Regions from separate parts of the Bradyrhizobium sp. LVM 105 genome, predicted to be linked through region 2. Evidence: predicted binding sites of a transcription regulator. Region 2 holds the regulator's gene; the other holds the start of a gene.
The links. Region 2 encodes LexA, which represses DNA repair genes until DNA is damaged. Its sites were predicted from a motif close to TGTTCNNNNTGTGTTCNG; they were not measured.
Positions count from the first base shown of each region.

Region 1: D6B98_RS22240 (ribonuclease T2 family protein) is a predicted target of LexA. The motif match lies at 6,976-6,993, and genes of this name have one in related genera.

Region 1 is NZ_QZMV01000008.1:36,529-48,433, reverse strand. It holds gene hisS (histidine--tRNA ligase) at 1-447, opposite strand, end outside; gene D6B98_RS22280 (YegJ family protein) at 488-1,012, opposite strand; gene D6B98_RS22275 (branched-chain amino acid aminotransferase) at 1,263-2,345, opposite strand; gene D6B98_RS22270 (MarR family winged helix-turn-helix transcriptional regulator) at 2,684-3,226, shown strand; gene D6B98_RS22265 (response regulator) at 3,223-3,954, shown strand; gene D6B98_RS22260 (ATP-binding protein) at 3,974-5,362, shown strand; gene D6B98_RS22255 (DUF3617 domain-containing protein) at 5,398-5,928, opposite strand; gene D6B98_RS22250 (hypothetical protein) at 5,973-6,272, opposite strand; gene D6B98_RS22245 (hypothetical protein) at 6,457-6,918, shown strand; gene D6B98_RS22240 (ribonuclease T2 family protein) at 7,040-7,744, shown strand; gene D6B98_RS22235 (23S rRNA (adenine(2030)-N(6))-methyltransferase RlmJ) at 7,900-8,760, shown strand; gene D6B98_RS22230 (cold-shock protein) at 9,025-9,240, shown strand; gene D6B98_RS22225 (outer membrane protein) at 9,409-10,032, opposite strand; gene uvrC (excinuclease ABC subunit UvrC) at 10,282-11,905, shown strand, end outside.
Region 2 is NZ_QZMV01000004.1:147,833-159,737, reverse strand. It holds gene D6B98_RS13160 (2Fe-2S iron-sulfur cluster-binding protein) at 1-1,367, opposite strand, end outside; gene D6B98_RS13155 (Spy/CpxP family protein refolding chaperone) at 1,390-2,100, opposite strand; gene D6B98_RS13150 (OpgC domain-containing protein) at 2,265-3,488, opposite strand; gene D6B98_RS39815 (hypothetical protein) at 3,385-3,633, shown strand; gene D6B98_RS41695 (hypothetical protein) at 3,717-4,217, shown strand; gene D6B98_RS13140 (S41 family peptidase) at 4,343-5,680, opposite strand; gene D6B98_RS13135 (alpha-hydroxy acid oxidase) at 6,001-7,134, shown strand; gene D6B98_RS13130 (HAD family hydrolase) at 7,174-7,797, shown strand; gene D6B98_RS13125 (hypothetical protein) at 7,965-8,171, shown strand; gene D6B98_RS13120 (molybdopterin molybdotransferase MoeA) at 8,385-9,596, shown strand; gene lexA (transcriptional repressor LexA) at 9,772-10,473, shown strand; gene D6B98_RS39810 (hypothetical protein) at 10,990-11,424, shown strand; partial or broken gene D6B98_RS13105 (ComEC/Rec2 family competence protein) at 11,432-11,905, opposite strand, start outside.

The DNA.
Region 1 (11,905 bases), on a different contig from region 2:
CGCCGCCGGCGTCGCCGAGCCGACCGTGTCGGCATCGAACTGCATGAACTGGCGGAAGCGGCCGGGGCCGGGCTTCTCGTTGCGGAAGACATAGCCGACGCGGTAGCTGCGGTAGGGCAGGACCAAAGCGTCGGTGCCGTAGCGCTCGCCGACATAGCGCGCGAGCGGCGCGGTCAAATCGTAGCGCAGGCTGATCCACTGCTCGTCGTCGTCCTGGAACGAGAACACGCCCTCGTTCGGACGGTCCTGGTCGGGCAGGAACTTGCCGAGCGCGTCGGTGTATTCCATCGCCGGCGTCTCCACCGGCTCGAAGCCGTAGAGCTCGTAGACGGCGCGGATCTTCTCGACCATCTCGCGCGTCGCCCGGATCGCGGCGGGATCGCGATCCTCGAGCCCGCGCGGCAGACGCGCCTTCAGCTTCTGGGGTTTTTTGGGTTTCTCGGCCATGCGCGGCGTTTACCAGCCGGGGCGCAAGGCGGCAACTGCCCTACGGCTGCTCCATCCGCGCCCGCAGCGCATCCGCGTCCGCCTTCGGCAGCGACTTCAGCGTCGGCTTGATGGTTTCGCCGCCGACGATCTTGCCGTTGCGCATGAACATCCAGTCCGAGATGTCGGCTTCTGCGAACGAAACTTTATCGCCGGCGTGCTTGCCCGGCAGGTCGCGGGGCTGGTTGGCAAACAGGCCGGCAAAGGTCCCGTCGGGCTGCTTCTTCACCTCACCGATCCAGATGTGCTCGCCGCCCTTGCGGGTCGAAAAACGCACCTTCAAGGCGTGTCCGGTCTCGGACGGCTTCTGCGCCTCATAGGAGGCCCAGAAGGTCGGCAGCGTGCCGCGGGCCCGCGCGATCGCCGCATTCATCTCGGGATCGCTGGTGCGCACGTCGACGATCGGCGAGCGGTCTTGCGCGACGACCTCGTGCGTCGGGCCGACGGTCAGGATGCCGAAGACGGAGACGGCGGTGATTGCGGTGAGAACGACCCATTTCATGGGTTGGGAGAGTCTAGTTGCCATGATCGCGATGCCCAGGATGCCTTGATGTGTCCTGGCTTTGTCGCGAGATCGTGGCGGGGCGTTCAGTGCACGAAAAGCCACAAACGATGCGCGTTTCCCCCTCTCCCCTTGTGGGAGAGGGTGGCTCGCCGCCTTGGCGGCGAGACGGGTGAGGGGTTCTTTCCGCGACCGCGGATTTAACGATGCGGACAGAGACCCCTCATCCGGCGCTTCGCGCCACCTTCTCCCCAAGGGGAGAAGGAAGAAGCACTCAAAACACCTTGCGGATCCAGTTGTGCGGATCGTTGGTGCGGCCGTACTGGATGTCGACGAGCTGCTTGCGCAGGCCCATGGCGACGGGGCCGGCGGCGCCGCCCGAAATCTCGAAATCGCCGCTGACCGAACGCACCTTGCCGATCGGTGAGATCACGGCGGCGGTGCCGCAGGCAAAGGCTTCCTTCAACCTGCCGCTGGCCGCATCCTTGCGCCACTGGTCGAGCGAGTACGGCTCCTCGCGCACGGTCTTGCCGGCATCGCGGGCGAGCGTGATGATGGAATCGCGGGTGATGCCGGGCAGGATGGTGCCGAGCGGCGGCGTCGAGAGCGAGCCGTCGTCGAACACGAAGAAGACGTTCATGCCGCCGAGCTCCTCGATGTAGCGACGCTCGATCGCATCCAGGAAGACGACCTGATCGCAGCCGTGCTGGATGGCTTCGGCCTGGGCGCGCAGGCTCGCGGCGTAATTGCCGCCGCATTTGACGGCTCCGGTGCCGCCGACGGCGGCGCGCGTATAGTTCTCCGACACCCAGATCGAGACCGGCGCGGGTCCGCCCTTGAAATAGGAGCCGACCGGGGAGGCAATGACCGAGAAGATGTACTCCGACGACGGCTTGACGCCGAGGAAGGTCTCGCTCGCGATCATGAAAGGACGCAGGTAGAGGCTACCCTCGCCGCCCGGCATCCAGGCGCGGTCGATGCGCACGACCTGCTCGACCGCCTCGATGAAGACGTCCTCCGGCAGCTGCGCCATCGCCATGCGGTCGGCGGAGTCCCTGAAACGCCGCGCATTGGCGTCGGGCCGGAACAGATTCACGCCGCCATCGTCGCGCTTGTAGGCCTTCAGACCCTCGAAGATCTCCTGCGCGTAATGCAGAACGGCCCCGGCCGGATCCATCTGGAAGTTGGCGCGGGCCTCGATCTTCGCCTCGTACCAGCCGCCCTTGGCCTGGTTGTAGCGGACGATCGCCATGTGATCGGTGAAGATCCGCCCGAAGCCGGGGTCCACCAGCTTGGCCACGCGGTCCTTCTCGGGGGTCGGATTGGTTGCGGGCTGGATGTCGAATGTCATGCTCATGTCCTTGGCTCCCGCTGCCGGTAACGGCGCTGTTCTGGCGCCCGCCGGCCCCGTTTGGGGGCCGGCCGGCTTGATTGGTTTCTGGCCGGACCGTCGCCAGCCTTGTTACGGCCGGTTTCCCGTGGCCAGCATGTCGCTGAGGACATGCTTTTGCGGGAGGCGGAAGTCCAGTATGTTTTGCCGAAATGCCGCTCGACAATCGCACGGTAGATCTGATCCGGCCGTCGTCGCCTGTCCGGCTCTTTCCGCCGTCCTGCTTCGATGCCGCCCGCCACGAAACGATCTAAAATTTCGTGCGGATCGATCGTTTTGTAACATTGAACCCAAGATACGTCAATATGCCTGACATAAATTTCGCGAATCCTTCTGAAAGCGCCGCCGAGCCTCGGCCGGCCGCAGGCGATGGAAGCAATTTGCGCTGGGATATCATCGAGCTGCTGTTCTTCGCCTATCGCGATTTCGTCGGCGATCCCGACCAGGAGCTGGAGGCTTTCGGCTTCGGCCGAGCCCATCACCGGGTCATGCACTTCGTCTACCGTTATCCCGGCCTCAAGGTCGCCGATCTGCTCGACGTCCTGCGCATCACCAAACAATCGCTCGGCCGCGTGCTCAAGCAGCTTCTGGACGAGGGCTATATCGTGCAGAAGACCGGTGACAACGACCGCCGCCAGCGCCTGCTCTACGCGACGCCGAAGGGCGAGGCGCTGGTGCAGAAGCTCGCCGGGCTGCAGACCACGCGGATCACCAAGGCACTCGCCGAGATCGGTCCGCAGGACGCCGAGACGGTCAAGCGCTTCCTGCGCGCGATGATCGATCGGGACGATCCGGACAAGGTGCTCGAGACCATCTTCGCTTCCGTCAATCAAACCACCAAGGAGTGACCGTGCCGCTCGCTGCCACTCTCGCCCGCCCGCCGGCGCGCCCTGCCGACGACGCGCCGCATCTGCTGCTGGTCGACGACGACCGCCGCATCCGCGATCTGCTATCGCGCTTCCTTGCCAGCGAGGGCTACCGCGTCACCACCGCCGCAAGCGCCGGCGATGCACGATCGAAATTGCTGGGTCTGCATTTCGACCTCTTGATCCTCGACGTGATGATGCCCGGCGAGACCGGCTTCGATCTCGCCCGCTTCATCCGCACATCCTCCTCCGTGCCGATCGTGATGCTCACCGCACGCCATGAAGCCGAGGCCCGCATCGAGGGCCTGCAGATCGGCGCCGACGATTACGTGGCAAAACCGTTCGAGCCGCGCGAGCTGGCGCTGCGCATCAACAACATTCTCAAGCGCGCCGCCCCGCCGCCGCAGGCCACGACGATCGAGAAGATCGCCTTCGGTCCCTACATCTACCACCTCGAGCGCGGCGAGCTGCGCCAGGGCGAGGAGGTCATCCACCTCACCGACCGCGAGCGCGAGATGCTGCGCATTCTCTCGGAGACGCCGGGCGAGACCGTGCCGCGCAGCGCGCTGACCGGCAATGGCAGCGTCAACGAGCGCGCCGTCGACGTGCAGATCAACCGCCTCCGGCGCAAGATCGAGACCGATCCCGCCAATCCGCTGTTCCTCCAGGCGGTGCGCGGCATCGGCTACCGGCTGGTGGCCTCGCCATAAATCAAGTGAAGCGCGCCAGATGAGCACGATCGATACCGGCCTGACGCTTCTGAAGAGCGCCGCCGGCCGCGTCTCCGCGGCCAATGGCTGGATGGGCCACGCGTTCAAGGGCTGGATGCCGACCGGCCTCTACGCCCGCGCGCTCCTCATCATGATCGTGCCGATGGTGGTGCTGCAATCGGTGGTCGCCTTCGTGTTCATGGAGCGGCACTGGAACACGGTGACGCGCCGCCTGTCGGCCGCGGTGGTGCAGGATATCGCCGCACTGATCGACGTCTACAAGGGCTATCCGCAGGACAAGGACCGTGACCAGATCCGCCGCATCGCGCAGCAGCGCCTCGGCCTCGTCGTCGATTTCCTGCCCGCCGGCGACATGCCGCCGCCGGGACCGAAGCCGTTCTTCTCGCTGCTCGACCAGACCCTGTCGGTGCAGCTCGGCCGCCAGATCGGGCGCTCGTTCTGGATCGACACGGTCGGCCGCTCCAACCTAGTCGAGATCCGCATCCAGCTCGACGATGCCGTGATGCGCGTGTTCGCGCAGCGCAGCGCCGCCTATGCCTCGAACTCGGAGATCTTCCTGTTCTGGATGGTCGGCACCTCCTCGATCCTGCTCATCGTCGCGGTGCTGTTCCTGCGCAACCAGATCAGGCCGATCCTGCGCCTTGCCGACGCTGCGGAAAGCTTCGGCAAGGGCCGCGAGGCGCCGAACTTCAGACCGCGCGGCGCGCGCGAGGTGCGTCGCGCGGCGGTCGCCTTCCTCGAGATGAAATCGCGCATCGAGCGCACGATGGAGCAGCGCACCGCGATGCTCGCCGGCGTCAGCCACGACCTGCGCACCATCCTGACCCGCTTCAAGCTCGAGCTGGCGCTGATCGGCGACAGCCCCGAGCTCGAGGGGATGCGCAAGGACGTCGACGAGATGTCGATGATGCTGGAGGATTACCTCGCCTTTGCGCGCGGCGATTCCGGCGAGCAGTCGCAGCCGACCGACATGGCGCAGGCGCTCGAGGAGCTGCGCGGCGACGCCGAGCGCCACGGCCATACCGCGACCGTCGCCTTCCACGGCCTGCCCGTCGTGACGGTGAAGCCGGCCTCGTTCAAGCGCTGCCTCGCCAACCTCGTCACCAACGCGGCGCGCTACGGCAAGAGCATCGCCATCACCGGCCAGCGCGATCACCGTTATTTGACCGTCACGATCGACGACGACGGGCCCGGCATTCCGACGCATTTGCGCGAAGAAGTGTTCAAGCCGTTCCTGCGGCTGGACAACGCCCGCAACCAGGACGAGGGCGGCACCGGCCTTGGCCTCGCCATCGCCCGCGACATCGCCCGCTCCCACGGCGGCGACATCACGCTGGGCGACAGCCCGATGGGGGGATTGCGGGCGAGCGTGAGGATTCCGGTGTAGGCTGCGACTACCTTCTCCCGCGAGGGAAAGACCGCCTACTTCGGCAGCAGCGCCTTCAGCTTGTCCATGTCGCGCACGTTCATCTTGAAGCCGCCGGGCATCACGATGTCGCCGGGCTTCTGGTCCGGCTTGCAGGCCCCGAGCCATTTGGCTTGCAGCGTCATGGTCGTATCGCGCCCCGCGGTGCCGGCGACGCCGCCTTGCGCGTGCGAGGAGGTCTTCACCGTGTAGGCCGAGTTGAAATCGCCCGTGATCTCGGCATGCGACGTCGTGTTCACGCCGGCAACGCTGCACTCGGAATCGCTGACATAGCCGGTCGCGGTCTTCTTGATGTCCTGCTTGGTGCAGATCTGCTTGGCCATCGGGGAGACGTTGTTGTTCATCTCCTTGTCGACGATCTCGTTGGTGCAGTGCTGCATGGTCATCTCGGGCATGGGTGAGCCTGATGTGACCAGCTTCATTTCCCAAAGACCCGCCTTGCGCACCGGCAGATCATCGGCACTGGCGCTGCCCGCCGACACCACGAGGCAAAGCGTCGAGCCGAGCAAAGCAAGTTTGCGCGTCATGCGAGAAGCTCCCGGCTGAGAGAGTGCGGCGCTACAATAGCGCCTTAGTAGAGCGTGCGGATCGGCTGCTCGGCGGCGCCATAGGGCACCCAACGGCAGGAGAATGAGATATAACCGCCTTCATAGGCCTGCACGCCGAGGAATTTGACCACTTTGCCGTAACGCGCGCAGTGATCGACCGCGACCTGACGTGCATCGACCTGGGTGGCCATCGAATAGGCGATGATGCCGCCGGTGTCATTGCCCTTGAACGGCGGCACATAGTCGGCACGCGCCGACTGGCTCGCCGTCATACCCGAGGCAACCAGGCTGGCGAGAAGACCCGCGGCCGCAATGATTCGCATTCCCGTCACTCCAATTGGCTGGCCGCCAGTCTACGGTGCCGGGATGGAAGTGGAAAGAACCGAAGCCGTGCCGACCGCATCGTTGGGGTCAAGTCCTGGCGAAGTGTTGCCGCGCTGCACTTGACCTCCCCTGCCCTTCGCGGCACCGTCCCCCTTCGCAAGACCTTAGCTGTCCGGATTGACCATGCGCGCCCCCTCCCTGAAATCGCTCCGCTTTGCCGCCATGCTCGGCCTCCTGTTCGGAGCGGTGTCGCTCGGCGAGGCCAGGGCCGCCAACCCGCTGGAGATGAATTTCTGGCTGAGCGGACCGCGCTATGACGGCGCCGTCGCCAGTTGCGATAGGGCGCTGCCGACAATCGCGACCCAGTTCTGGGAGAAGGAAAGCACGTTCTGGAATTCCTCGTTGAAGATCACCGGCTTTGCCGCCGTTCACGAGACCGCGTTCCGACCCTGGCAGTCCGACAACATTCCGCGCCGCTATTGCACCGCTGACGCCATGCTCACCGACGGCAAGGTGCGCAAAGTGCACTTCTCGCTCATCGAGGATGGCGGGTTCTCCGGCTACGGCAATGGCGTCGAATGGTGCGTGGTCGGGCTCGACCGCAACTGGGCCTACAATCCGGCCTGCCGCGCCGCCAGGCCTTAAGTCCGAGTCGCCCTGCTTGGGGGCCCGTCAGCGGCCAAACGGCGACCGCCGGAATTTTGTTCTTGAAATGTTCTTATCGCCTGCTAGGCTTTCTTTCACAGTCTAGTTGAGGGGCGTTGCCATGTTTCATTCCAGATTGCATTCCTTCTCTCGCCTGGTGATCTCGCTGACCCTTTCCCTGATCCTTGCGGCTAGCCTGGCCTCGTTCGCCGGTGACGCCAGGGCCCAGGACAAGCGGCAGAACGCCCCTGGCGAGTTCGATTTCTATGTGCTGTCGCTGTCATGGTCGCCCTCGTTCTGCGAGGAGGCGGCCGAGCGTGGCGGCCGCTCCCAGCTCCAGTGCAGCGGACGGCCCTACGCCTTCGTGGTGCATGGGCTGTGGCCGCAATACGAGAACGGCTTCCCGGAATATTGCCAGCGGCCCGCGCCACGGCTGAACCGCAGCATCGTCTCCTCGATGCTCGATCTGATGCCGGCGCCGGGGCTGATCTTCAACGAATGGGACAAGCACGGCACCTGCTCGGGCCTCGCCGATCGCAGCTATTTCGAGACGATCCGCAAAGCGCGCGCCGCGATCAAGATTCCGGCCGAATATCTCGATTTGTCGCAGTCCAGGACCGTGGCGCCGGCGGAGGTCGAGGAGGCCTTCATCAAGGCCAATCCGGGGCTGAGCAATGCCGCCGTCTCGGTCACCTGCAACCGCACCCGGCTCTCCGAGGTCCGCATCTGCCTCAGCAAGGACCTGCAATTCCGCGCCTGCGAGGAAACCGATCGCCGCGCCTGCCGGCGCGATCAGGTGACGATGCCGCCGATCAGGGGTGGGTAGGATCGGTTCGCCGTCATTCCGGGGCGCGCGGAGCGCGAACCCGGAATCCATCTCTCGGCGTTACCGGTAGCAAAATGGATTCCGGGTTCGGTGCTGGCGCACCGCCCCGGAATGACGGCCGTTACTTTCGGCGCGCGATGTCGTAACTCTCCGCCATGAACTACCGCCACGCCTTCCACGCCGGCAACTTCGCCGATGTCATCAAGCACATCGTGCTGGCCCGCATCATCACCTATCTGCAGGACAAGCCGGGGCCGTTCCGCGTCATCGATACCCACGCCGGAGCCGGCCTCTACGATCTCGACAGCGACGAGGCGCGCCGGAGCGGCGAATGGCTGACCGGCATCGCGCGGCTGATGCAGGCCCGCCTCTCGAACGAGAGCGCGGCGCTGACCAAGCCCTATCTCGACATCGTCCGCGCCTTCAACCCGAAGGGGGAGCTCAAGGCCTATCCGGGCTCGCCGCTGATCGCGCGCGGCCTGCTCCGGCCGCAGGACCGGCTCGTCGCCTGCGAGCTCGAGCCGAAGGCGCGGAAAGCGCTGATCGGCGTGCTGCGCCGCGACGAACAGGCCCGCGTGGTCGACCTCGACGGCTGGGTGGCGCTGCCGGCCTTCGTGCCGCCAAAGGAGCGGCGCGGCCTCGTGCTGATCGATCCGCCGTTCGAGGCCAAGGACGAGTTCGAGCGGCTGGGCGAAGCCTTCGCCACCGCCTTCGCGAAATGGCCGACCGGTATCTATGTCATCTGGTATCCGGCCAAGAACCGGCGCGCCACCGACACGCTGGCGCAAACGGTCGCGCGGCTCGCAGCTGCAGCAAAACCACCGGGAAAATGCCTGCGCCTCGAATTCAGCGTCGCGCCCCAGCTCGATGGCGGGGCGCTGGCCTCCGCCGGGCTGCTGATCGTCAATCCGCCCTACACGCTGCAGGGCGAGCTGAAGACCATCCTGCCCGAGCTGGAAATGCCGCTCGGCCAGGGCGGCGCTGCCAGATTCCGATTGGAGGTACCCAAGTCTTAAAGCAAGCCGTAACACTCCGGCATTCTTGGGAAAAATATGCAGGAGCGGTAGTCAATCCGCAGAGAACCGTATTATGCTGTTTCTGTGACTGGCTTTACGTTCCGCTTCCGCGAATGGTTGCGGCGGAGTGAAGGCCTAAGAAAGATCCGGCCGGACCGTTAGGTCCGCCCAAGGATGGCCAGCTCTCCCGGGCTTCGTAATGCCCGGTCATGTCGCGACGTGAGTCTGCGTCGCGACGGAGGAGCAATGAGGGGGAGTTTCCCGATGGCCATGACGGGAACAGTCAAGTTTTTCAACGGTGAACGCGGCTACGGTTTCATCAAGCCTGACGACGGCGGCCGCGACGTCTTCGTGCACATTACTGCTGTGGAGCGGGCCGGACTGAAGGACCTTGCGGAAGGACAGCGCATTACTTTCGAAGTCGAACCGGACAAGAAGGGGAAGGGACCGAAGGCGGTCAACCTGGTCATCCTCTCCTAGCGGGCCTGACGCAAGACACGCGGCGCAATATTGCGCCGCAAGACTCGGCGCCAGTACTTGGCGAAGTACTTGGCGATAGGAGTCCTTGGCAAAGAAATACTTAGCGCGAAAAAAATCCCGGCCGCGAGCGGCCGGGAAGGTGTTGTCCGGTATTTTCTTCTTCAGCTGTCAGAAGCGATAGTTCACGCCGGCGCGAACAACGCTGGCGCTGTAGCCGTTTGACACCCCCGTGATTGCGAACTGACTCGTCGACAGATCGATGTAGAGATATTCGAGCTTGGCGCTCCAGTTCGGAGCGAGGCCGACTTCCGCGCCGCCGCCAATGGTCCAGCCGGCGGTGGTATGCGATTCCGCCCAGCCGAAGGTCTGTCCACGCAGCTCGCCGAACGCAAGGCCCGCGGTGCCGTAGAACAGCACGTTGTTGAAGGCATAGCCGGCGCGGCCGCGCAGGGTGCCGAACCACGGATTGGAGAACTTCCACGGTGCGAAAGTATCGTCGGCACCGCTGACCTGGATATCGCCCTCGACGCCGAACACCCAAGGGCCGTTCTGGAAATTGTAGCCGGCCTGCACGCCGCCGACGAAGCCCGACGGCTTCGAGGGATTGTTGTCGACCGAGCCCCATTCGTAGCCGATGTTGCCGCCGAGATAGGGACCCGCCCAGCTATAGGCATTGAGCGGCTGGTTGACGGTATAGGGGGCGCGCTGCCCGTAATTGAGATCGGCGGCCTCTGCCGAAGCTGTCCAGCCGGCTGCAACCAACGCGGCCGCGCCCACAACGAGCCTCTTCATCACACACTCCAACGCAACTGCCGTCGCCACTGCGGCGCCTGCGCCGCCGCGCGAGGCACAACCGCATGGTTACGGAACCACCACTTTTTCGCGTAAGATTTATCGAGAGTTTTAGCTTAAAGGGCTGTTAAGCCGGGTTACCGCGCTGTTAACAGACTTAAGGAAGCGTTACCGGAACTGTGCCGCCGTCCTGTGCGTGCCGCACGGCCGGAACTTCAAATCGGCACCCCGAGCGCCTAAATTCGCCCCATGGTTCACGATTCCACCGACAATCCGGACGAACGCGCGCGCAAATTGCCGCGGGCCGCCGCGAGCGACGTGCCCCCCGAGACGTTGATAGCGCCGGACGTCGATCCCGCCGCCCCGGGCGGCGAGGACGAGGATGATTCGCGGCTGCCCGATATCCTGGAGGAGAGCGGCGCGGTCGGCGAGGAGCCGCTGGCGACCGGCCACGAGGCGATCGAGCGCGCCGTCCGCCTCGCCCCGACCTCGCCCGGCGTCTATCGCATGCTCAACGCGAATGCCGACGTGCTCTATGTCGGCAAGGCCAAGAACGTCAAAAAGCGCCTGTCGAACTATGCGCGCCAGAGCGCGCCGCAGCCGGCGCGCATCCTGCGCATGATCGCCGCCACCGTGACGGTGGAGATCGTCTCGACCAACACCGAGACCGAAGCGCTGCTGCTGGAAGCCAACCTCATCAAGCAGCTGCGGCCGCGTTTCAACGTGCAACTGCGCGACGACAAGTCGTTTCCCTACATTCTGATCACCGGCGACCATTGGGCGCCGCAGATCCTGAAACATCGCGGCGCGCAGAGCCGGCCCGGGCGCTATTTCGGCCCGTTCGCCTCGGCCGGCGCGGTCAACCGCACCATCACGGCGCTGCAGCGCGCGTTCCTGATCCGCTCCTGCACCGATTCCTTCTTCGAGAGCCGGACCCGGCCCTGCCTGCTCTACCAGATCCGCCGCTGCGCCGGCCCCTGCACCCGCGAGATCGACTTCGGCGGCTATACGACGCTGGTGCGCGAGGCGAGCGACTTCCTGTCCGGCAAGAGCCACGCGGTGAAGCAGGAGCTCGCCGGCGAGATGGAGAAGGCGGCGGGTGAGCTCGAGTTCGAGCGCGCGGCGCTCTACCGCGACCGCCTCGCCGCGCTCTCGGCGATCCAGTCGCAGCAGGGCATCAATCCGCGCACGGTCGAGGAAGCCGACGTGTTCGCCATCCACCAGGAGGGCGGGTTCTCCTGCGTCGAGGTGTTCTTCTTCCGCACCGGCCAGAACTGGGGCAACCGCGCCTATTTCCCGCGCGCGGAGAAGTCATTCACCCCGGAAGAGGTGCTCGGCTCCTTCCTCGCGCAGTTCTACGACGACAAGCCGCCGCCCAGAAACATCCTGCTCTCGCACGAGATCGAGGAGAGCGAGCTGCTCGCCAATGCGCTGGCGATCAAGGCCGGCCATAAGGTCGAGGTCACCGCTCCCAAGCGCGGCGAGAAGAAGGAGCTGGTCATCCACGCCCTGACCAATGCGCGCGAGGCGCTTGGCCGCAAGCTCGCCGACACCGCCACGCAAAGCCGGCTGCTGGAGGCCATGGCCGCGACGCTGAGCCTGCCGCATCCGCCCAAGCGCATCGAGGTCTACGACAACAGCCATATCCAGGGCACCAATGCGGTCGGCGCCATGATCGTCGCCGGCCCCGACGGCTTCGTGAAGAACCAATACCGCAAGTTCAACATCAAGTCGGAAGGGATCACGCCCGGCGACGACTTCGCCATGATGCGCGAGGTCCTCGAGCGGCGCTTCAAGCGCCTGATCAATCCGCCCGAGGACGCCGGCACCAAGGCCAAGGACGACGATTTTCCGCAATGGCCCGACCTTGTCA
Region 2 (11,905 bases):
AATTGCTCCGTCGTCTGCGCGCCATAGACGAGGTAGATCTGGCCGGGCCATGCGATGTCCGAGAGATACCGGATCGCCGCCATCAGCGGCGTGATCCCGACGCCGCCGCCAATCAGGACGACGCTGTCGGCCTCCGTCCCCGTGAACGTAAAGGCGCCGGACGGGCCTGCGACCTCGACGAGGTCCCTCTCCTTCAAGCGGCCATGCATGTAGTCGGACAGCAGCCCGCCCTCTTGGCGCTTGATCGTGGTCTCGACATAGGCGGTCTGGGCGGCGGACGAGGCGATCGTGTAGGAGCGCCTGACTGTCTGTCCGCCAATCTCGATGGCGTAGGTCAGGAACTGCCCTGGCAGGAACGTAAACGGAATCGCACCACCGTCCGCTGCCTGCAGGCGGAAGGTCTTCACATCAGGCGTCTCCTGATAGATCGCACAGATTCTCAGCTTGCCTTTCCAGGGGCCGCTCGCCGCACCGCGCTGCGGTCGGCGGTCTGTATCCCGGGAGGGTGTCGTTCCGTCCCTGTCGTTCGACGGGCCGGCGGTCGGCGTCGCCACGAGTCGCGTGGCAGCGACCGGAGCGACCGCCGCGCGCGCCAGTCGGTCGACCAGCGCGTTCGCCCGGCGCATGCGCGCGAGATAGATCGCAAGCATCCCCCCGGAGAACAGCACCAGCAGCGCCATGGTGGTGACGTGAAACCACGAGATTGCGGTCGCGCCGTCATCGGCATCCATGGCGCTTCGAGCAGGCAGCAGGTTCATTTGCGACTTGAACCAGGCCTGCGCGATCTGCTGCGGCGGTTTGCCTTCGTGAAGCGAACGCAGGGCGATCACACCGCTCTGGACCTCGTTCAGGGATTCGCGAAGCCGACGCGAGGCCTGATCCGCGGCAACGATGTCGCCCCCGGCGACCGCGTGCCGCAGGTCCATTTCAGCACTCGTCAGCCGATCGGACTCAGCGCTGATCCGCGCGCGCGCCTGGCCCTCAAGACTGCTCCTCTGCTCGGCGGACAGCGCCGGCATGTCCATCAATGCCGGATAGAACGCCTTCCGTGGCCGGCCCATCATGCCGTCCATTCCATCCATCATGCCCGCCGCGGCAGTGCCAGGCGGCGCGCCCGCCGCATGGCCCTCGCTTGAACCGGCTGATCCATCCGGCTTCGGCCTCGCTTCTTCGCCGGTTCCGGCGGGATGGTGGGCGGCGTGATCGCCCTCTGCCTCCGCGACCTGCCAGCGCTGGGCGAACTGACCGGCGGCATGCGGTAAGCCGCGGCCGACGTCCGACGCTGGCCCAGCAATCGCGAAAGGCTGGCTCGCCAGGATGGCAAGCGCAAACAGGCCGGAGCGACATCGAAAGGACGAACCGAACATGATGTTGCGTTCACGTCATGAGTCAGAACGACGCGATCAGCGGCAACAGGATCGTATCCGCGGTCTGCCTCTGACTCTCGTTCAGCGACACGTAGAGCCGCGTGAAGGCCAAGCGAGCCGATTTGATCGCCTCCAGACGCTCCGACAAATGCCGCTCGTAGTGCTCCAGGCGGTCGGAGCTTCCCAACCTGTCGTCCGTGGCGAGCATCTTGCGCGCTTCGAGCAGATGCTGCCGGCTCGACCGCAGGGCGTCTGCGACATTGCTCCAATCGGCGGCCTGCTTGTCACTGATCTGCAGCTCCGCTTTCAGAAAGGCAATGCGCCCTTCGAGCCGCTCTGTCACGTCCGCCGGGCCGCTCGTCGCACCGCCTCCGGCGGGCGAACTCATCTGGCCACGCATCATCTTCTCCATCATCTGCATCATGGGCATCATGCCGGAATTTTCCCGACAGCCGGCGCCCTGGCAGTCCCGCATCTGGCCTTGCGGCGGCATCTTCATCTTGTCGTCGTTCATTCGGCCGCCACTCATGTTCGGTTGCCCCACAGGTTCGCCGGTGTTCATCTTGCCGCTCGAATCCGAGGAAGCAGGCATCTTCGACATCTTGTCGTCATCCATCATCGCGATCTGACCAAAGCCGCCGGCGATTGCAGGCGACAGCCCAACCGGGGCCAGCAGGAGCACGGCGAAGGCGGCTGCTTTTACGAAAACATGTCTCGGATGGTTCATGGTCATTCTCCTGGTTTGATTTGGATGGTGATCTGATCGTCGAGGTCGACGATCGAGCGGTGTAGTGCGGCGCGGGTCAGGCGTCATAGACGCGAAGCGTCCGCGGCTCTTACGCGCGCAAACGCCACGCAGCTTGACGGTCTCTTCCGTTAAGATCAGCCCGGACCTCTTCATCCGCTCGCCTCCTCGCCGGTGAAGCGACTCCTGTCGACGTCTTTCGACCAGGTTCGGTAGTAGGCCACGATCGTCATGATCGAGAGGCCGGCGGCACCGACCAGCAGCTGGGCCCAAAATCCTTCGGATCCGGATTCGAGCACGAAATGGGCGACGAACGACAGAAAGAGGCCGACGCAGAACACCGACAACGACTGCTGACCACATCGGATCAAAGGCTGGAGCAACGGCGACCTGAGGCCTGGCCAGTCGATCGGAATGAGCGAAACGACGATGAACACCAGGCTCGCCAGATGTATGACGCGATAAGGTCCCAGATTGGTCTTGTCGTTCGGAATGAAGACGGCGGCGAGCGCTTCAGGGACGCGGTCCCGCAATTCCGGAATGTGCTCGGCCAGCGTCATCGCGAGCGCAAACATCAGGAAGCTGGCGCTCAGGGCAAGCAGCATGCGGGACGACAGCAGCCAGCGGCAGGCCGCCGCTCCTCCCAGGGCCAGCCAGGCCCCGAACACGAAGAGCAGCTGCCAGGCGAACGGATTGAAATACCAGACCCCAGCCGGATAGGCCGGCAGATTCCACTCGCAATGACGGGCCGCAAGATAGAGTCCGAGCGAGCCGATCATCACCGCGTTGCGCCAGCGCAGCATGAACCAGAGCACGACGGGAAACGCGGCCATCAGCACGATGTAGAGCGGCAGAACGTCGAGATTGAGCGGCTTGAACTTGAGGATCAGCCCCTGGGAGAGCGTCTCGACGGGAAAGTTCATCAACGGCGCGACGTTGAACTGATCCATCAGATGAAGATCGTCGAAGCTGTGCGCGATGTAGTGCACGGCCGTGAGATAGACCAGGAACAGCAGCAGGTGAGCGACATAGAGCTGCCACACCCGCCGCAGCAGCCGGGTTGCGCCGATCACGAAGCCGCGTTCCATCATCATCGAGCCGAACACCAAGGTCGCGGTGTATCCGGAGATCAGCACGAACAGATCGGCGCCATCGCTGAAGCCGTAGTTTCGCGTCGTGAACCAGGCGAGCGCCGTGTCCGGAATGTGTCCGAGGAAGATCAGCCAGTTCGCCAGACCCCGGAACAGGTCGAGGCGTACATCGCGCCGCGTCTTGACCAGCACCGATCTGATCGTGATCGTCTCCCACAACAAGCGACGCAGGAGAAACGCTGCTCGTGACGGCCGACCAGGCGCGTGGATAGTCTCGTCAGTCAAAGGCTCGTTCTCCATCTCCGCGGCCGACCTCTTTCGGATCGTGATCATGTCGCCGCTCGTTCGCGCCGGCACGCTAGGTTGCGTCATTGATGCGGGTTTGACGGACATCAAACTCGCTCGCCGCGCCAGCCAAATCTTTTTGTAGCTCGATCGCGTAATGAATCGCGGCAGCTGTCGTCACCGACCGGAAGAGTCATCGGCCACGACATCTCTCATCCGGCTCGCGGCATGACCGACGACTTTGCCTGCGGCCCGCAATCTCGCGCTGCGCGCCGAATTTTTTTCTGTAAGAAGATCGACGTTTCTCGTCGCCTGCAGCAACGCGACGATCCACGCAACGGCGCACGCGAATGCGCGCGTCGACATTTGATCTTGCTCAACCTACACAATCACGCGGCGGGTTTGGCTGCAGCTCGATCGAGCCACCGGGACTTGATTGACACCGACTCGACGATATCAACAGGAGAAACCAGAATGAGTCACCGCAAGCTGATCGTCGCCGCCGCGATCATGTCGTTCGTCGCGCTGCCTGCCACGGCGCAGACGAGCAAGACCGGCGAAAAGAACGGCCATCACTATTCGGGCGGACCGAAGACCGAGACTCCGCACCACATGGGCAAGAAGGACACCGACGGCGCATCGGCCGGCGGATCCGGCGGCAGCCACCATTACGGCGGCGGACCGAAGAGCGAGGTCCCGCACCACGTGGGTCCGAAGAAGCAGCAATGACCATCGCGCGGCAATCTCGCGTCTTGCCGCGGCCATGACGCCGAACCGAAACAGCGTCACAAAAGAATTCGCCCGGGAATGGCCATCCACTCCCGGGCGATTTCGTAGATGAAGAGTCGTAGAGTTTAGTTCGGCACCGTACCTTTCGGGGCGGGCTTCGCCGCAACCGCGTTCGCGGTGACGCCGTGCAGGAAGTCGTAGGCCGCATGCAGAGCCTTGTCGTCCTTCTCTTCCGGCGGGACGTAAGACTGCGATCCGGTCTGCTCGCCACCCTCGCCGGCCGAAAGATGTCCGCGCATCTGGGACTCCGCCATGGTGTCCATGCGGCCCTTCAGCTCGGGCGGCACGTCCTGCAGGATCTCGATGTCGGGGGCGATGCCCTGGGCCTGGATCGAGCGGCCCGACGGCGTGTAATAGCGCGCCGTGGTCAGCGCCAGGGCGCCATTGCCGGACCCGAGCGGAATGATCGTCTGCACCGAGCCCTTTCCGAACGAGCGCGTACCGATGATCGTGGCGCGCTTGTGGTCATGCAGCGCGCCGGCCACGATCTCCGAGGCCGAGGCCGAGCCGCCATTGACCAGCACCACCAGCGGCTTGCCCTTGGTGAGGTCGCCGCCATGGGCGGTGAAGCGTTGGGTCTCTTCGGGAGAGCGGCCACGGGTCGAAACGACCTCGCCGCGTTGCAGGAACGCGCTCGACACCGACACGGCCTGGTCGAGCAATCCGCCCGGATTGTTGCGCAGGTCCACGACGTAGCCGGTGAGCTTCTCCGGCTGAACCTGTTTGGAGATCGACGCGATCGCCTTCTTCAGGCCGTCGGTGGTCTGCTCGTTGAACGAGGTGATGCGGATATAGCCGATGTCGCCGCTCTCGACGCGGAAGCGCACCGGGCGCACATGGATGATCTCGCGCGTGATCGCGACGTCGAGCGGCGCGTCCGCGCCCTTGCGCAGGATGGTGAGCTTGGTCTTGGTGTCGACCGGGCCCTTCATCTTGTTGACGGCCTGCTCGAGCGTCATGCCCTGCACGGCCTCGCCGTCGATCTTGCTGATGAGGTCACCTGACATCAGGCCGGCCTTCGAGGCGGGCGTATCGTCGATCGGCGAGACCACCTTGACGAGGCCGTCTTCCATCGTGACCTCGATGCCGAGGCCGCCGAACTCGCCGGAGGTGGTCTCCTGCATCTCGGTCCAGGCCTTCGCGTTCATGTAGCGCGAATGCGGATCGAGCGAGGTCACCATGCCGGTGATCGCGCCCTCGACCAGCTTGGCATTGTCGGGCTTCTCGACATAGCTCGCCTTCACGCGCTCGAACACTTCGCCGAACAGGTTGAGCTGGGAATAGGCATCATTCGCGTTCGCTGTCGCCCGCGCCGCCCATACGCCGCCTTGGGGACTGGCTACCAGAAGGGTGAGACACGCTCCGGTGAGCGTGCCCAGAGGGAACAGCAGGGATTTCCGCATGGATGGGCTGGCCTTTGTGCTTTGGCGGTTCGCTTTAGGCTTGTCTGTCGAGACCTGGGGAGGCGCCATGCAATTGGCGATCCAGCTCGTTTCTCACAATACCATTCTGGTTTCTTCAAGGCCGGGATGCCATGCCGACGGGTACGCCGTAGAAATCGTTTCGCCCGGACCTAAACTTTTGGCAACGTTGCAGGACTGGCCTGTCCGCAAGCGGAATCATGGCCGGCCCGCGCCTCGCAGCCATGCAATTTTAAGATAGTTTTGCAGGGCTGGACGGGTTAGGCGATGACATAAGGGTTCAAATTCTCGGGAGGATAACAATGAACGAAGCACCCGGCGTCCGGCCGGAACGGAACGTCGAACTCGGCGCCAGCAACGAGCCGTTCCAGAACCTCCACGAATTCATCCGGAAAGCGCGGGCCAACCTCAACCAGAACGCCTGGGACTACATCGTCGGCGCCGCCGAAACCGAGACCACGATGCGCCGCAACCGCATGGCCCTGGACGAAATCGCCTTTCGCCCGCGCGTTTTGCGCGACGTCCGCAGGGTGGACGGCTCGGTTCAGCATTTCGGCCGCAAGATGCGCCTTCCGGTGGTGCTCGCACCCGTCGGCGCGCTCGAAATCTTCGATCCGGATGGTGCGGCGAGCGTCGCGCGCGGTGCCGGCAGCTTCGGTGCGGCGCACATGCTGAGCTCGGTGTCCGAACCCGGCCTGGAGAGCACTGCCGAGGCCGCGCCCGATGCGCTCCGGCTCTACCAGCTCTATGTCCGCGGCGACGACGCCTTCGTCGCGGATGTCGTCAGCCGAAGCGAGAAGAACGGCTATGCCGCCTTCTGCCTGACCGTCGACACCGCCCATTACAGCCGTCGCGAACGTGACATCGCCAAGCGCTACGTTCGCGAGAGCCGCCTGCGCGCCACCGGCGGCGATTTCCAGAAGGGCCTGGAGTGGCGGACCGTGAAGATGATCAAGGACAGGTTCAAGATCCCGCTGATCCTGAAGGGCATCGCCACCGCCGAGGACGCCCTGATCGCGGTCGATCACGGCGTCGAATGGATCTACGTCTCCAATCATGGCGGCCGCCAGCTCGACCATGGCCGCGGTGCCATGCATGTGCTGCCCGAGATCGTCGAGGCCGTGAAGGGCCGCGCCAAGATCATGGTCGACGGCGGCATCTGTCGCGGCACCGACATCGTCAAGGCGATCGCGGCAGGCGCAGATCTCGTCGGCATCGGCCGGCTGCAATGCTGGGCGCTGGCCGCCGCCGGCGAAGCCGGCATCGCGCGGATGCTGGAGCTGCTGGAAGACGAGGTGCTGCGCTGCCTCGGCCTGTTGGGTGCCACATCGTTTGCCGAGATCGACAAATCCTGCCTGCATCCGGCGGCCGCCACCAACGCGCCGAGCGTGTTCAGCGCGTTCCCGCTGTTCGACCACGAGCCTTATCGGTACTAACTTACGGATTCCTGCCGACATTGAAGTGAAAAGGACGCAATGACATCGCTCTCTCCCGGCAGCGCGGATGCGCTTCTGTTCGATCTCGGGCGCGTGGTGCTCGACATCGACTTCTCCAAGGCGATCGCCTGTTGGGCGGGACATGCCGGCTGCCAGCCCGAAAGCCTCCTCGCGCGTTATGTGCGCGACGAGGCCTACCGGCTGCACGAGGTCGGCAAGATCAGCGACGCGGATTATTTCGCCTCCTTGCGCGCTTCGCTGGGAATCGGCATTTCGGACGCCCAGTTCCTGGAGGGCTGGAATGCGATCTTCGCCGGCGAGATGCCCGATATCGCCGAGCTGTTACCGCGTGCGGCAAAGCAGATGCCGCTCTACGCCTTCTCCAACACCAATCGGCCGCATGTCGACTATTTCTCGAAGGAATATGCCGATCTGCTCGGCCATTTCCGCGAGCTGTACCTGTCGTCCAGCATCGGCCTGCGCAAACCGGATGCCGACGCCTTCGACCATGTCGTCGCGGCGATCGGTGTGCCGGCCGAGCGCATCGTGTTCTTCGACGATCTCGAAGAGAATATCGAGGGAGCACGGGCGCGTGGCTTGACGGCCGTACATGTGACGTCGCCCCGCGACGTCGGCAACGCCTTGAAGGCATTGGGCATCTAACGTTGCGCTGCCGCCCCGGCGGTCGGCAGCCGGCCCGCGTCCGGCGCTAAATTTGCAGGAAGTGTGGAACCTGATCACTTTGTGCATTTTTATACGGAGTTCCCGGAACGGAATACCCCTCTTCGGACTCATCAGTCCGTTGGGATTTCTACATCGGACTGATCGACGTGCTGGGCAAAACCTACCTCACCAAGCAAGCCTCTCTCCTGCTTGAATTCGCAAGAAACACCTCGGATTCCGAGCTTTCCGCCAAGCTGATCAGCAAGGCTGCGGACCTGAAATCGCAGGCCGATCCGCTCCCCGACAAGGACCAAGGCCCCAAACCGCCCGACGTCGCATGGCACGTCAGCCCGGACGGGCCGACCGGGAGTTGACCGATTCCGGCGTGGCGCTCGTGCCTTGCCATGGCCATCTTCCATCCCGGTCTGTCTCGCATTCCGGATCATGCGCTTGGCGGACCTGCCCTTGCTCCTCCGCCACGGAGATCACGCAGGATAGATCAGTCTGCGTGCTGCTTTGCCTTGCGCCTGCAGTCAGCTAGAACTCTCGCCGCCCATTGACCGATGTGCCGAGCAGGAGTTTCGCCCGTGGCCCTGATGCCGGTTTCCGACGCCCTTGCTGCGGTGCTGGCAGGTGCAGAGCCGCTGCCTGAACAGATGGTTTCGCTCGACGAAGCCTATCACCGCGTGCTCGCGCATGACCTCGCGGCACGGCGCACGCAGCCGCCGCAAGCGATGTCGGCGATGGACGGCTACGCGGTGCGCGCGGCCGATGCGGCAACGATCGATTCCCGGCTGACGGTGATCGGCGAGGTCGCGGCCGGCCGTCCCTTCGCCCGAACGGTCGGCGCGGGGGAAGCGGTGCGGATCTTCACCGGCGGCGTCGTCCCTGATGGTGCGGACGCGGTCGTGATCCAGGAGGACACCGTCACAGATGGCAACAGCGTCACCATCAAGGAAGCCGCGATCACCGGACGGCACATCCGCCCGGCCGGCGTCGATTTCCGCGAGGGTGACGTGCTCCTGCGCAAGGGAACCCGCCTGACGGAGCGCGATCTCGCGCTCGCGGCGGCGATGAATCACCCGCACCTCGCCGTCTGCCGCCGTCCCAAGGTTGCGATCCTTGCCACCGGCGACGAACTGGTGAGGCCGGGCACCGCCCCCGGGCACGGCCAGATCGTCTATTCCAACGGCTACGCCCTGCACGCGCTCGCCCGCAGCGAGGGCGCCGAGACCATCGACCTCGGGGTGGCCGCCGACACGCTGGAGGCCACCTCCGCCGGGATCCGCCGCGCCCGCGAGAGCGGGGCTGACATCCTGGTCACGACCGGCGGCGCGTCGGTCGGCGACCATGACCTGGTCCAGCAGGCGCTGCTGGGCGAAGGCATCTCGATGGCGTTCTGGAAGATCGCGATACGCCCCGGCAAGCCGATGATGCACGGACGGCTCGGCGCGATGCGCGTAATCGGCCTGCCCGGCAATCCCGTGTCGTCCTATGTGTGCGCGTTCCTGTTCATGGTGCCGCTGATTCGTGCCCTGTCGGGCCGTTCAGTGATTCATCATCGCCGCGAGCGCGCCGTGCTGGGTCGCGACCTCGGTGCCAACGACCAGCGCGAGGATTATCTGCGCGCGCGCCTGGAGCTGCGCGACGATGGTACGCAAGTCGCCATTCCCGTCAGCCATCAGGATTCCTCTCTGCTTGCAAATCTTGCTGCGGCACAGGTACTTCTCGTGCGCGCACCGTTCGCGGCGAACGCCGAGGCCGGTGGCCCCTGCGAGGTGCTGCGGCTCCCCGTCTGAGTCCACGGCCACACGCATTCCGCGAGTTTGCCGCCGTTCACGGTAAATTAAGCAGTTGCGGAACATGTATCGAACATATAGTGTCCGTTCATGATTTGTTTCGAGCATGTAGCGGCTTATCGCTGAACTCATCGTCTCGGAATCGAACGACATCAACCGGGGGACTTTGGTCGAGATGTTAACGCGCAAACAATACGAGCTTCTGAGGTTCATCAGCGAACGTTTGAAGGAAAGCGGCGTGCCGCCCTCCTTCGACGAGATGAAGGATGCGCTCGACCTGCGCTCGAAGTCGGGCATCCACCGCCTCATCACCGCGCTCGAGGAGCGTGGCTTCATCCGCCGCCTGCCTAACCGCGCACGCGCCATCGAAGTGATCAAGCTGCCGGAGCTGCAGGCTGCCGCCGGCGCCCGGCGCGGCTTCACGCCGAGCGTCATCGAGGGCAATCTCGGCAAGATCCGCGCGACCTCCAGCCCGTCCATGGACGAGGGCGAGCGGCCGGTTGCAGTCCCCGTGATGGGCCGTATCGCGGCCGGCACGCCGATCGAGGCGTTGCAGACCCGCAGCCACACCATCAGCGTGCCGCCCGACATGCTCGGCGCGGGCGAGCACTACGCACTCGAGGTGCGCGGCGATTCCATGGTCGAAGCCGGTATCCTCGACGGCGACATGGCGCTGATCCAGCGCAACGAGAGCGCGGATACCGGCGACATCGTGGTGGCGTTGATCGACGACGAGGAGGCCACGCTCAAGCGCTTCCGCCGCCGCGGCGCCTCGATCGCACTCGAGCCCGCCAATGCCGCTTATGAGGTCCGCATCCTGCCGCCGAACCGGGTGAAGATTCAGGGCAAGCTGATCGGGCTTTATCGGAAGTACTGATTCCGGAAGGACTCGGTCCGAGATATATTTTGGCGTCTGCGTGCGCCCTTCGGTCGGCATCGCCGATCAAAGATTGGAGCGGATGAATGTCCGCTCCACGAAGCAACATCGCTTCACGGCCGTTCGCGTTCGAGAGGACAGCCGAGCGCCAGATCGTTTGGTGCAGCCGTCGCGACGCTGATCGCGGCATCGGCACGCACGCCGCCGTTGCCGCGTAATCGCATCACAATCTCCGCAACAACACGGCAGTGAACGGGCAAGTCCGCAACGCCCGCAATACAAGCGTGGAGGTATCGCAATCGAGCTGGCGACACTTGGCAGTCGTAGACGCGCGCCGGCCAAATGCACGGGACCCGGCTTTGTTCCTATCGACTTCGGGAAAGTTAATGTGATCGCGCCTCGCGAATCGCAGCCGCAGATTCGCCTATAACCGAGCAGAGCGTTGCATACTTCTACTTCGAGGCCTGCGCCTCCAAGGAGAGGTGCGGGTCGCTATCTTCGCATGAGGAGCACCCGATGTGTGACTATAGCCTGCATGCTATCGCGACGCGCCCCGCTGAAGTCGGCGAGACGATCGTCACGACAACCTTCCGCGGCACCTCGACACGCGGCTTCGCCTCCGAAGCCGATCTCTCCGTTGCGGTCTGCCTGCTGCCGGGGACGGAGCTCGCCTTCGCCGACAACGTCCGTTACGACAACCGCTGGATCTGGACGCGCACCGTCAACTCCCGCGTCGGCAAGTTCGGCAAGATCGATCCGCACGTTCCCGATCGCCATCACGACGCGATCGAATTTCCGGACGGCAAGTACGTGCTGGTGACTCAGCTGGTCGAAGGCCAGCGCGCAACCGTGCTGCAGCTGCCGGTGACGCAGCCGGTCGGCGAGCGCGAGCAGAAGCCGCAGATCATCGCCGACAGTCGGTCGCCGGTCAGGCGCCTGCCGATCGGCTGATAGAAGCTCAGTCCTCGGCCTGAAGATCGGCCTCCGACGGCGTTGCGTCGCGAACGCGTGGAGCTGCCGACCGTGGCATGAGGGTCATGTCAGAATCTCCCTCGCCGGCTGCCGCCGGCGACCAGGGGCGGCTTGCACCCCTCGCCTTCACCGCCTGAACCGCAAATCCATCGCCATGCCGTGTCAGCGCCAGCGCGCCCTGACGAGCGAGCCGCTGCCGATCCACCACCATAGCCGCGCAATCGGGCGGCGCGGGCCGTGACGTCACCACCAGCGCGGCGCGGCTGCAATCGTCCGCCAGCGCGTCGATGCGCAAGGCCAGCGCGACCAGGCGTCCATCGGCGAGCGGAGTCACGCAACCGGCCTCGTCGCACGACACGCCCTCGGCCAGCGCACTGCTGCCGGCATTGCGCGGATCGGCGTCGGCCGCCAGCCACTCCTTCAGCAGGAAACTGTCCTTGCCCGCCCTGATCAGGTGCAG